DNA from 4 places in the Mycoplana ramosa genome. Region 1 is predicted to be linked to each of the others. Evidence: predicted binding sites of a transcription regulator. Region 1 holds the regulator's gene; each other region holds the start of a gene.
What was found. Region 1 encodes LexA, which represses DNA repair genes until DNA is damaged. Its sites were predicted from a motif close to TGTTCNNNNTGTGTTCNG; they were not measured.
Positions count from the first base shown of each region.

Region 2: JNC62_RS12700 (ATP-dependent helicase) is a predicted target of LexA. The motif match lies at 1,375-1,392, and genes of this name have one in related genera.
Region 3: JNC62_RS06610 (DNA polymerase IV) is a predicted target of LexA. The motif match lies at 1,464-1,481, and genes of this name have one in related genera.
Region 4: JNC62_RS02505 (sel1 repeat family protein) is a predicted target of LexA. The motif match lies at 1,940-1,957, and genes of this name have one in related genera.

Region 1 covers NZ_JBHEEW010000006.1:123,459-126,586, reverse strand. Annotated here, with positions in the region: gene JNC62_RS09465 (SDR family NAD(P)-dependent oxidoreductase) at 1-685, shown strand, start outside; gene JNC62_RS09460 (YMGG-like glycine zipper-containing protein) at 889-1,146, shown strand; gene lexA (transcriptional repressor LexA) at 1,359-2,075, shown strand; gene JNC62_RS09450 (ComEC/Rec2 family competence protein) at 2,056-3,128, opposite strand, start outside.
Region 2 covers NZ_JBHEEW010000008.1:225,829-228,956, reverse strand. Annotated here, with positions in the region: gene JNC62_RS12710 (carboxymuconolactone decarboxylase family protein) at 1-333, shown strand, start outside; gene JNC62_RS12705 (L,D-transpeptidase) at 561-1,277, shown strand; gene JNC62_RS12700 (ATP-dependent helicase) at 1,434-3,128, shown strand, end outside.
Region 3 covers NZ_JBHEEW010000004.1:120,209-123,336, reverse strand. Annotated here, with positions in the region: gene JNC62_RS06625 (response regulator) at 1-231, opposite strand, end outside; gene JNC62_RS06620 (DUF3572 domain-containing protein) at 373-666, shown strand; partial or broken gene JNC62_RS06615 (hypothetical protein) at 666-1,325, shown strand; gene JNC62_RS06610 (DNA polymerase IV) at 1,500-2,771, shown strand; gene JNC62_RS06605 (L,D-transpeptidase family protein) at 2,885-3,128, shown strand, end outside.
Region 4 covers NZ_JBHEEW010000001.1:540,965-544,092, reverse strand. Annotated here, with positions in the region: gene JNC62_RS02515 (PilZ domain-containing protein) at 1-40, shown strand, start outside; gene JNC62_RS02510 (pyridoxal phosphate-dependent aminotransferase) at 263-1,384, shown strand; gene JNC62_RS02505 (sel1 repeat family protein) at 1,480-1,749, opposite strand; gene JNC62_RS02500 (glutathione S-transferase N-terminal domain-containing protein) at 2,326-3,027, opposite strand.

The DNA.
Region 1 (3,128 bases):
GCGCCTGGCCGCCGGCGGCGCCGAGGTTGTCCTCGCCGACGTCGACCATGACGCCGCGCAGGGCGTTGCCGCCGAGATCCGTCGGGCGCATGGAGACAAGGCCCATGCGGTCGCGGTGGACGTCACCGACGCCGAAGCGGTCGGGATGCTGGTCGAAACCACGGTGGAAAGATGCGGCGGCTTGCATCTGGCGGTGAACAATGCCGGTATTCACGGACCGCGGCTTCCCAGTGGGGATTATCCCATCGACGATTGGCAGAAGGTGATGGACGTCAATCTGAACGGGGTCTTCTACGGCATGAAGCATCAGATTTCCGCCATGATGGCGTCGGGCGGTGGCGCGATCGTCAACGTTTCCTCCGTGCTCGGTTGCGTCGGTCTGCCCTTTACTGTGGCCTATACGGCGGCAAAGCACGGTGTCACGGGACTGACCAAGGTCGCGGCGATCGAATATGCCAAGTTCGGGATCCGCATCAACGCCGTCGGTCCCGGCTGGATCGATACCCCGCTCCTGGCGGAGCATCCGCAACTGGCGAGCAGCCGTCGGATGGAGTCGCTGCAGCCGATGGGGCGACGGGGACGACCGGAAGAAGTCGCAGCACTCGTCTGTTTCCTGCTCTCGGACGAGGCGAGCTTCATCACGGGCAGCTACCATCTCGTGGATGGTGCCTATAGCGCGCACTAGCGTGTCACCCGATCTGACCGATCCCCGACCGCCTTGAAGGCGCTACCGGCATGATCGTATCTGTCCGATCGCAACATTCGCCCGAACGCGCATGCGCCACGACCGGTTGTACCTGGACGAAAAACCGGATTACACTTGACGGCTGGTTGGGGTGGACAAGATATCGACAGGCAAGAAAATCAACGAGACAGGAAGGAATGGAGATGACCAAGATTTCCCTAATACTCGTTCTGGCCGGGCTCGCAGCGGTCGGCTGCACGCCAACCGAGAGGGGGGCCGGCATCGGCGCAGCCACCGGTGCAGTGATCGGCGGCGCCATCACCAATGACGTTCGGGGCGCAGCCGTCGGGGCCGCGATCGGCGGCGTTTCCGGCGCCGTCATCGGCAACGTGGCCGGACAGCCCGGTCGGTGTTACTACCGCGATCGCTACGGGCGTCGCTACATCGCCGCCTGCCCCTAATCGGCGCGCAAACCGTGTCGCAGTTGAACCGGGAAGAAGGCCCCTCGTCCCCGATAGGGCCTTTTTCCCGACCATGGAAGCTGCCGCCGGCCTCGCGGCCGACAGTCTCACACGAGCCGCTGTACCTTTGATTGAAATTTGCCCCTTGCGGAACACATGTGGAACAGATAGTGTCCGTTCTGGATTTGTTTCACGATTCTGGGTGACGAGCCATGCTGACCCGCAAACAACAGGAACTGCTGCTGTTCATCCACGAGCGGATGAAGGAGACCGGCATTCCGCCGTCATTCGATGAGATGAAGGATGCCCTCGACCTCGCCTCGAAATCGGGCATTCACCGGCTGATTACCGCGCTCGAGGAGCGCGGCTTCATCCGTCGGTTGCCCAATCGGGCACGCGCACTCGAGGTGATCAAGCTGCCCGAAGCCTATTCGCCCAGCCTGAAGGCGCGGCGCGGTTTTTCGCCATCGGTGATCGAAGGAAGCCTTGGCAAGCCAATGCCAGCGCCCTCCCCGGCCAGGCCGGCCGCCGCCGTGGCGGATGGGTCGGTTTCGGTTCCGGTCATGGGGCGCATCGCCGCCGGCGTGCCGATCTCGGCAATCCAGAACAACACCCATGACATCTCCGTTCCAATGGAGATGCTCGGTGCTGGTGAGCACTATGCGCTGGAAGTCAAGGGCGACTCGATGATCGAGGCCGGGATCCTGGATGGAGATACCGTCATCATCCGCAACACGAACTCCGCCAACCCGGGAGAGATCGTCGTGGCCCTCGTCGACGACGAGGAGGCGACACTGAAGCGCTTCCGCCGCAAGGGCGCCTCCATTGCTTTGGAAGCCGCCAATCCCGCCTACGAGACCCGCATCTTCGGCCCCGACCGAGTGAAAATTCAGGGCAAGCTCGTCGGCCTCATTCGCCGTTATCACTGACTGCATTTTCTGAATCGAAGAAGGTGTTCGTCCGCCAGTCGTACAGGCGGTGTCGGCTCCAGGGGCGGTGATGCGTCGTGACGGCGTTGCGAACGCTGTAGCGTAATCGGCCGGTCCAATCGGCAGGCCGATCGGCAGGCCGCGGTGTTATCTCGAGGGCCCCGGTGCGACGCAGGCTGCGTGCCGAAACGAGTTTCGCGCCGGAACGGCAGGTTTCCATCCGAATGTAGCGTGATATGACCACGAGATCGGCACGGTCGCAGGCGGCCCCGAGAAGGGCCGGATCCTCGAGCACGAGGACACGCCAACCGGACGGCGCGGTGCCGGCACACCACTCCTTGCGGCGGCAAACGAACCGCTTGTCGTTGGCGGCTACGGCGAACGCAGAATCCATGTCGTCCCGTGCCCGCGCGATCGCAACAGGATCAGGCGCCACCTCCCTATCCATGCCTCGGCGCTGCCGTCCTTGCGGACGGACTTTCGGCACTGCCAGGCCAACCAGGCCCTCCGAGCGATGGGTGCCCGCGCCACTTCCAGTCGCCGTCCGCCATTGCGCGGCATCGCCATCGGTGAGGAACATTGGCGATCGATGGGTACCAAGGCGAAGGGCACGACGCCATTGATCGTAGATGAAATCGGGCGGCCGCGACCGGTTCGTGGCGGCTTCTCCGGGCATGACGAGCGCCACGAGCCGGCCGTCCTTCGACACGAGAACCTCGGGCGGCACATCCGAGGGGCGGACGGCGACGACAGCCACGCCGAAGACGAGTGGTAAGAGACCGATGGTTGCGAAACGGGTGCGAAACAGGCAGACCAGCCCGCCTCCAGCCGCGACAAGCGTGAAAGCCAGCGGCGGCAATCGGCCGGTGACCACCTCTCCGCCCCAGCCGGCAACCCAATTGGCCATCGCGATGATCCAGTCGACGCCCCGTCCCATGATCGCGAGCGGGATGCCGTCCAGTCCGAACGGCATGAGCAGCATGGCGATGACGGCCATCGGCATGACGAGGAACGATATGATCGGCATCGCAAGAAGGTTTCCGGCGAGGCCAT
Region 2 (3,128 bases), on a different contig from region 1:
ACGCGCAATTCCGACTTCATCAACAACATGTGGCTCTACCTTGCTTACGACCCCGCCCTGCTGGAAAACACCTGGCGCGAGGTCAAGGCGATCATGGCGACACCGTCGACGCTCGATCCGCTCGTCAAGGAAATGCTCTACATCGCCGTATCGGCCACCAACGGCTGCAGTTACTGCGTTCACTCGCATACCGCAGCGGCAAAGGCGAAGGGCATGAGTGCCGCGCAACACGCCGAACTGATGTCGATCATCGCGCTCGCCGCAAAAACGAACCAGCTGGCAACCGCGCTGCAGGTGCCGGTCGATCCGGCATTCGACGCCGACCGGAACTGATTCGGCAACGCCGCATCCATGGTCGGCCCGAACGATCTCTGTGCGTGCCGCCCGGCCGCGGGTCCCCGGCCGCGGTCCCTTCTACTCCCTCCGCGGCATATCGGACACAGTTCTGGCGACATCATTCCCATGACAAAGATGTGATCGCCATCGAGCCTTGTCATGCCGTCGGGAACATGGGTAGGCAACGGCCTGCACACACCCTTCCCGGAAAGAAACTCCCTGAAATGTCGTCTGCATCTCTTACGTCCCGGAGAACGTTCATTTTGACTGCCGCTGCCGCGGCGTTGGCGGGCTGTACCACCACAACACCGAGCGGCAAGGTCGCGCCCATCCCACAGGCGCCGCGTCGTCCGACCGTACCTCCGACGAACCCCGAACTGGATGCCATGTACGGCCCGGTCGAGGATGGCGGTCACTCGATTCCCGCCGTTCCGTACCAGCAGATCGATCCCAAGTTCTACCGGCAACGCGTTGCGAACCCCACCGGGGAGCCGGCCGGAACCGTGGTCGTCGACACGCCGTCGCGCTTCCTCTATCTCGTCGAGCCGGGCGGCACGGCAATGCGCTACGGCGTCGGCATCGGCCGCGACGGCTTTTCCTGGCAGGGCGAAGGCGTCATCCACTGGCGCCAGCCCTGGCCGCGCTGGAAGCCGCCGAATGAAATGATCAAGCGCCAGCCCGAACTCGAGAAATACTCCATCGCCAACGGCGGCATGGCGCCCGGAGTGAGCAACCCGCTCGGCGCACGTGCTCTCTATATCTTCAAGGACGGCAAGGACACGCTGTACCGACTGCACGGAACCCGGGAGTGGAAATCAATCGGCAAGGCCGTCTCGGCTGGCTGCGTCCGGTTGATGAACCAGGACGTGATCGACCTATACAAGCGCGTACCCTATCACGCCCGGATCGTCGTCCACCAGGAAACCCTCTATCAGTCCTGATGCGCCTTCCCCGGTGCAGGCCTTGCGTCCTGCACCGGCAGCGGAGCGGCCGACGGGTGCATGGCCGTCCACACCGTCGTGCCTGCGATCGAAATCACGGAATAAAAGAAGAACGCGAAACTGGCCTTTCGCCCCCGAATCACTACATTGGGCCGCATGATGAGCGGTTACGACGACATTCCCTTCTTCGACGACGAGGATCCGGCGCTGAAGAAGGCCCACGCCCCGAGCCAAAAGCCCGGCCAGGCCTCCGGCGGCATTGCCGCGCGCGCCATGGCCGCCCGCGATGCGCACCGTGCCCCCGACTACCTCGCCGGCCTCAATCCGGAGCAGCGCGAGGCGGTCGAGACGCTGGACGGCCCGGTGCTGGTGCTCGCCGGCGCCGGCACCGGCAAGACGCGCGTGCTGACGACCCGCATCGCCCATATCCTCGCCACCGGCCGCGCCTTTCCCTCGCAGATCCTCGCCGTGACCTTCACCAACAAGGCCGCCCGCGAGATGAAGGAGCGCATCGGCCTCTTGGTCGGCGGCGCCGTCGAGGGCATGCCCTGGCTCGGCACCTTCCACTCGATCGGCGTCAAGCTATTGCGCCGCCACGCCGAACTGGCCGGGCTGCGATCCGATTTCACCATCCTCGACACCGACGACGTGGTGCGGCTGATCAAGCAGATCATCCAGGCCGAGGGGCTGGATGACAAGCGCTGGCCGGCCAAGCAGTTCGCCGGCATGATCGACACCTGGAAGAACAAGGGCCTCGATCCGGCGCAGATCCCCGAGGGCGACGCCCGCGCCTTTGCCAACGGCAAGGGCCGCGAGCTCTACGCCGCCTACCAGAACCGGCTGAGGACGCTCAACGCCTGCGACTTCGGCGACCTCTTGCTGCATCCGATCCGCATCTTCCGCGCCCATCCGGACATCCTGCGGGAGTACCATCAGAAGTTCCGCTATATTCTCGTCGACGAGTATCAGGACACGAACACCGCCCAGTACATGTGGTTGCGGCTTTTGGCGCAGCGATCGCAATCCTCGGGTCGGGCGTCGGTCCCGGCCGAAGGCCGAGCCAGCGATAGCTGGCCGGGCGACGCTTCGCCCGCGCCCGCGCAGGCCAGCGCCGGTAGGCGCGATGCGGCCGTGAGCGCAAATGAAAAGCAGCAAATAAATATTTGCTGCGTCGGCGACGACGACCAGTCGATCTACGGCTGGCGCGGCGCCGAGGTCGACAACATCCTGCGCTTCGAGAAGGATTTTCCCGGTGCCAGGGTGATCAAGCTGGAGCGCAACTACCGCTCGACCGCCCATATCCTCGGCGCCGCCGGCCACCTGATCGCCCACAACGAGGGCCGGCTCGGCAAGACGCTGTTCACCGATCGCGTCGATCCGGAGGACGGCAAGGTCGTCGTCCACGCCGCTTGGGATTCGGAGGAGGAAGCGCGCGCCGTCGGCGAGACGATCGAGACGCTGCAGCGCCCGGATCGCAACGGCAAGCGCCACAACCTCAACGACATGGCGATCCTGGTGCGCGCCTCGTTCCAGATGCGCGAGTTCGAAGACCGCTTCGTCACCCTCGGCCTGAACTACCGCGTCATCGGCGGCCCGCGCTTCTATGAGCGGCTGGAAATCCGCGACGCCATGGCCTATTTCCGCCTCGTCTGCCAACCGGCCGACGACCTCGCCTTCGAGCGCATCGTCAACACGCCGAAGCGCGGCCTGGGCGACACCACGATTCGCAACCTGCACGACTACGCCCGCGCCCGTGACATTCCGATGCTGGCCGCCGCCAGCGACATCATCGAGACCGACGAGCTGAAGCCGAAGGCGCGCAAGGCGCTGTTCGACGTCGTCGCCGACTTC
Region 3 (3,128 bases), on a different contig from region 1:
GATGACGTGCAACTCGTCATCCTCCTTCAGCCACTTCGTGACCTCGAGGCCGGAAACCTCGGGCAACTGGATGTCCATGAGGATCAGATCCGGGCGGTAGCGGCGGGCAAGGTCGAGGGCTTCCATGCCATTTCTGGTCTGGATCGTCGTATAGCCGGACGCCTCGATGAGGTCCCGGAAGAGCTTCATGTTAAGCTCGTTGTCCTCGACTATCATCACCTGTTTCGGCATTACACGTCCTTGCCCCTCACTCCAGCTTTGCAACGCCCCAAGAGAGATATAAGTTGCCGCATCGCCGAATTCACCCAGCACGATCCTGGTGATGATAGCGGCATTTGGTTGACCAAAAGGTAACTTTTCCGGGAAATTGCCATGCAAAGCCAAAAAGATACATCGGCCCAGGACGCCGAGTCGACAGCGATCGCGGTGCTCGCCTGGCTGGCAGGCGAACCGGAACTCCTGTCCCGTTTCCTGGCACTGACCGGCGTCGACCCGTCGGCCGTGCGCGCCGCGGCAACCAACCGCGGTTTCCTCGCAGGCCTCGTCGATTTTCTCATGGGCCACGAGCCGACCCTGATGGCTTTCTGCGAGGCGACCGGAACGAAACCGGAGCAAGTGGTGCGCGCGCACGCCAGCCTCGGCGGCCCCCAAGATGGCGGCTGGTGATGGCCGGCGTGCCCTACACGCTCGACCACATACGCCTTGGCGACCGGCCGCTGCTCGTCTGCGATATCGACGAAGTCGTGCTCGAATATCTTTCGCCGTTCGCCGCCTTCCTGCGGAGCCACGGCCACGACCTGCTGCCACGCTCCTTCCGGCTGCACGGCAACATCATCGACAGCGCAACCGGCGAGGCCGCACTCGATGCGGTGGTCGATGCGCTGCAGGAGGATTTCTTCGCCTCGCAATAGGCCTGGCAGACGCCGGCCGCCCTTGCCGTCGAAACCGTTCAGGCACTTGGCCGCGATGCCGATGTCGTGTTCCTGACCGCCATGCCGCCGCGCCATGTTGCGGCGCGCCGGCGGCTGCTCGACCGCATCGGCCTTGCCTTTCCCATGGTGGCGACGGAGGAGGCGAAGGGACCGGTGGTCAACGCCCTGCACCGCGCCCGAAGCCTGCCGCTCGCCTTCGTCGACGACATCCACTTCAATCACTCTTCGGTCCAGCAAAGCGCGCCTGAGGCGCTGCTCGTCCATTTGATGGCGAACGAGGCGTTCCGCGCGATGGCACCTGACCCCGGCGCGAACGTCCTGCGCGCGACCGACTGGCGCCATGCGGCCAGCCTGATCCGTCGCCATTTCGCAACTCCGGCAGGCGCGGGATGACGACGCATGGCTGAACCGGCAAGCTTGCGTAGGGAAAATCGCCATGCAACCGTCGTCCTCCTTCAAGCCTCATCCAATGCTGCAGCGGGTTCAAGCGCGGGCTCTTGAGACTCATCAGCCTAGAAGCTAAGCTGTCGATGTTCAACTTTTGTTCTCAACATGCAGCAAGCTGAGATGCGCCATCCTGGTTTTTGCCGCGATTGCCTCGCCGGGCAGCCGCCGAAGCAACGCCGTTGCCACAAGTGCGGCAGCCCTCGCCTTGTTTATCACGACGAACTGTACGCGCTGACGCTCGCCCACATCGACTGCGACGCCTTCTATGCCTCGATCGAGAAGCGGGACAATCCGGAGCTTGTCGACAAGCCGGTGATCATCGGCGGCGGAAAACGCGGCGTCGTCTCGACCGCCTGCTACGTCGCCCGCATCCATGGCGTACGCTCGGCGATGCCGATGTTCAAGGCGCTGGAGGCCTGCCCCCAGGCCGTGGTGGTCAAGCCGGACATGGAGAAGTACGTTCGTGTCGGCCGCGAGGTCAGGACGATGATGCAAGACCTGACGCCGCTCGTGCAGCCGTTGTCGATCGATGAGGCCTTCCTGGAGCTCAAGGGCACCGAGCGGCTGCACCACGACCCGCCGGCCCGCGTGCTCGCCCGCTTCGCCCAGCGGGTGGAGCGGGAGATTGGCATCACGATCTCGGTCGGCCTTTCCTACTGCAAGTTTCTCGCCAAGGTCGCATCCGACCTGCAGAAGCCGCGCGGCTTTTCCGTCATCGGCCGGGGCGAGGCGCTCGAGTTCCTGCGGCCGAAATCGGTTCGCCTGATCTGGGGCGTCGGCAAGGCGTTCGCCGAAACGCTGGAACGCGACGGCATCCGCGAGATCGGGCAACTCCAGGCGATGGAGGAGAGCGACCTGATGCGGCGCTATGGCATCATGGGCAAGCGGCTCTACCAGCTCTCGCGCGGGCAGGACGACCGCGAGGTCCACCTGAACGACGCGGCCAAGAGCGTCTCGTCCGAGACGACCTTCTTCGAAGACATTTCCGCCCAGGACGATCTCGTCACCCACCTGCGCCGGCTGAGCGAGCAGGTGGCGGCCCGGCTGCGCAAGGCCGACATCGCCGGCCACACGGTCGTCCTGAAGCTCAAGACCGCCGACTTCAAGAGCCGCACGCGCAACCGCAAGCTGGAAGACCCGACGATGCTCGCCGACCGGATCTTCCGCGTGGGGATGGATTTATTGAAGAAGGAGGTCGATGGCACGAAGTTCCGTCTGATCGGCATCGGCGTTACCGACCTCTGCGATCCGCAGCGCGCAGATCCGCCCGATCTCGTCGATCCGGCCGCCGGCCGGCGCGCCGCAGCGGAGGCAGCGATGAACGCCCTGCGCGACAAGTTCGGCAAGAAGAGCGTCGAAACGGGCTACACCTTCGGCAAGGATCGTGGGTAAAGACACGCGACAGTCTTGCTTGCGCGGCAGCGACAATCGGCGATCATACAGGCTTCCTTAAGGGCTGAGGCTGTAGCCTCGGCATCCCCAGTATCGCGTAAGGGACGGGACACATGCTTTTGCGCCTCGCCACCGGGATCGGTCTCCTCGCCCTGATGGGTACGACCGCGCTTGCCGCAGCGATCGAAGGTCCTTTGCAGCTCATCGTCTCGAGGGACCAGCAGACGCTGAAGGTCTATGACGGCGACCGGATGGTGGCGAGCACCAATATCTCCAGCGGCATGCCGGGATTTATCACGCCAACCGGCATCTTCTCGATTCTGGAGAAGAAGCCGATGCACTACTCCAACATCTATG
Region 4 (3,128 bases), on a different contig from region 1:
GGGCTTGGAGCGGCCGCAGTTCAGCCTGCCGCGCACCTGATCGACCGGTGGAATGCGGGTTCGCCAGAGGCGCCCGCAGACAGATCGAGCGCCGAGCGCCAGGCATTTCTGGGGTAACACCCTGAAAACATGACACAATCCTTGCTGAAAATCCATTTGGATTTTTGCCCGCATGCGCTACTGTGCCGGCGGTTTGCGCTGCCGGCCCGCTCGCGGGCGCGGCAGGCTTTTCCTTGACGTCCTTCAACAAGGTACTCGCAGAATGTCCGGCTTCTCCCGCTTCACCCCGCTCGTCAACGCGCTGCCCTCCACCATCCCCTTCGTCGGGCCGGAGGCGATCGAACGCCAGCGGGCAACGAAGGTAAAGGCACGCATCGGCGCCAACGAGAGCGGGTTCGGCCCCGCGCCGTCTGTGCTGGAGGCAATCGCCCGCGCGGCCGGCGACACCTGGATGTACAACGATCCGGAGAATTTCGAGCTGCGCGAGGCGCTTGCCCTCCATCACGGGGTCTCGCGCGACAATATCGCGATCGGCGGCGGCATCGACGGGCTTCTCGGCGAGATCGTCCGCCTCGTCGTCGAACCGGGCGCAGCGGTGGTGACATCGCTCGGCGGCTATCCGACCTTCAATTACCACGTCAACGGCTATGGCGGGCGGCTCGTCACGGTTCCCTACGTCAACGACCGGGAGGATCTCGACGGGCTGCTTGCGGCGGCCAGGGGCGAGGATGCGCCGCTCGTCTATTTGGCCAATCCGGACAATCCGATGGGAAGCTGGTGGGACGCCGACAGCGTCGTCGCCTTCGCCCGGGCGCTGCCGGAGCGCAGCCTGCTGGTCCTCGACGAGGCCTATTGCGAGACGGCGCCGGCCGGATCGACACCGGCGATCGAAGCGCTGATCGGCCAACCGAACGTTCTGCGGATGCGGACCTTCTCCAAGGCCTACGGGCTGGCGGGCGCGCGCATTGGCTATGCGATCGGCACGATCGGCAACGCCCAGGCGTTCGACAAGATCCGCAACCATTTCGGCATGGCACGGATTTCGACGGCGGCAGCGCTCGCCGCGCTCGCGGACCAGGCGTATCTGCGCGACGTCGTCGGCCGCATCGCCGCCGCGCGCGACCGGGTCGCGCAAATAGCCACGCAGAACGGCCTGCGCCCCCTGCCCTCCGCGACGAATTTCGTCGCGATCGACTGCGGAGGCGACGGCGCGCATGCGCGTGCGATCGTCGACGGACTGATGGAGCACGGCGTCTTCATTCGCATGCCCGGTGTCGCGCCACTGAACCGCTGCATCCGCGTCAGCGTCGGCCCGGAAGCCGAGATGGCTCTGCTGGAAGAGGTTCTGCCGAAGGTGCTTCGCACGGCGGGAAGCAATCGGTAGGCAGCAGAGTATCGTTGTTGGACAGCGATGCCTTTTTAAAGGTTCTCGTAGGTTGATTGCGCCCTACTGCCTACCCGCCTGATTGCCTATTGTCGTCAGTGCGTCGTCATCCAGTTGCGGGCGGCGCGAAGCGCCAGCGCCAGATCCGTTTTCGTCATCGTCGCGGCGAGATCGGCCCGCAGCTCGGCCGCACGATCGCAACCCCTGATTGCGGCGATGTTCAGCCACTTGTGGGCCGCGATCAGGTCGACGTCGCAGCCGCGCCCCGTCGCGTACATCAGACCCATGTCGCAGAACGTGTCGGCGCGGGTGTCGCCGCCCGTCATGGCGGCCATTTCGGCGTTCTGGATATCGAAGCGTGCCATTTCCGTTTGTCCCTGTCCTGTTGTCTTCTTCTTGTATCGCCCTGTTTTTCAAGCCTTTCGAGGGCCTGCCGTCTTCTGCGGCATGTGCTCCTCGGAAGGTTTTGCCGGCCGGTGTTTCCCGTGCTCGTCTTATGGCTGCACTATGCCAGCCCCCTTTCAACAGGCGCTTAAAATGCATGCTTAATTTGAGACGAACAAAGTTCAAACAGTTGGTAAACTTGGATTTTCGTTAAGCATTGCACCCGCTGGAACGCCGCGGATTTGCTTCAAAATTTACGCATTGTTCAACTTGCGATTTCAACCAATCGCTAACCACGGAGAGCGTTCGCGCGTTTCCTCCGCGCAAAAAGTGATCGCTGCGCCTGCCGGTGAGACAGAGCGGTGCCTTGGCCGCCGTGACTGGCAATTCTGATGGAGGTGGAGGAGCGGCCCACCCATCTTCCGTCACACCGGCCTTGAGCCGGTGTCCAGCCGCGCCGCGTCGGCGGCGCGAAAGAAGCTTCTCTAGCGCAAGGACTTGCGCGACTGGATGCCGGATCAGGTCCGGCATGACGAAATCTGGCGGGTCAGCGGCCCCTACCGCGCCCGCTGGCCGAACAGGATCTTCTGCGCTTCCTTGTCGTCGGCAAGGCTCGCCTGACGGGCGCGCTCCTCCTTGCCGACCTCGATGCCGCGCTGCACAGCGGGGCGGGCGAGAACGGCCTCGAACCAGCGCTTCAGGTGCGGGAAGTCCTCCAGCTTCTGGCCCTGGTTCTCGTAGGGGCGCACCCAGCCGATGCAGGCCATGTCGGCGATCGAGTAGTCGCCGGCGAGATACTCGTTCTCCGCCAGCCGCCTGTTCATCACGCCGTAGAGACGGTTGACCTCGTTGGTGTAGCGCTTGATGCCGTATTCGACCTTTTCCGGCGCATACTGACGGAAATGGTGCGCCTGTCCGGCCATCGGGCCGAGCCCGCCCATCTGCCAGAACAGCCATTCCTCGACCTGGACGCGGGCGCGCTCCTCGGTCGGATAGAATTTTCCGTACTTGCGGCCGAGATACTGCAGGATGGCACCGGACTCGAACACCGAGATCGGCGCGCCGCCCGGACCGTCGGGATCGACGATCGCCGGCATGCGGTTGTTGGGCGCGATCTTCAGGAAGTCGGGCGAAAACTGCTCGCCCTTGCCGATATTGACGTACTTCACCTCGTAGGGAGCGCCCAGTTCCTCCAGCATGATGGTGATCTTGAAGCCGTTCGGGGTCGGCCAGTAGTAAAGCTCGATCGGTCTGGTCATATGGTTCTCCATTCGATGTCACAACGAGTTAGCCACGACCGCGCCCGGCTTCAAGACCGTCGGGCATCGCTTTCTGAACGCCAGATGAACCGCCCTCTCAG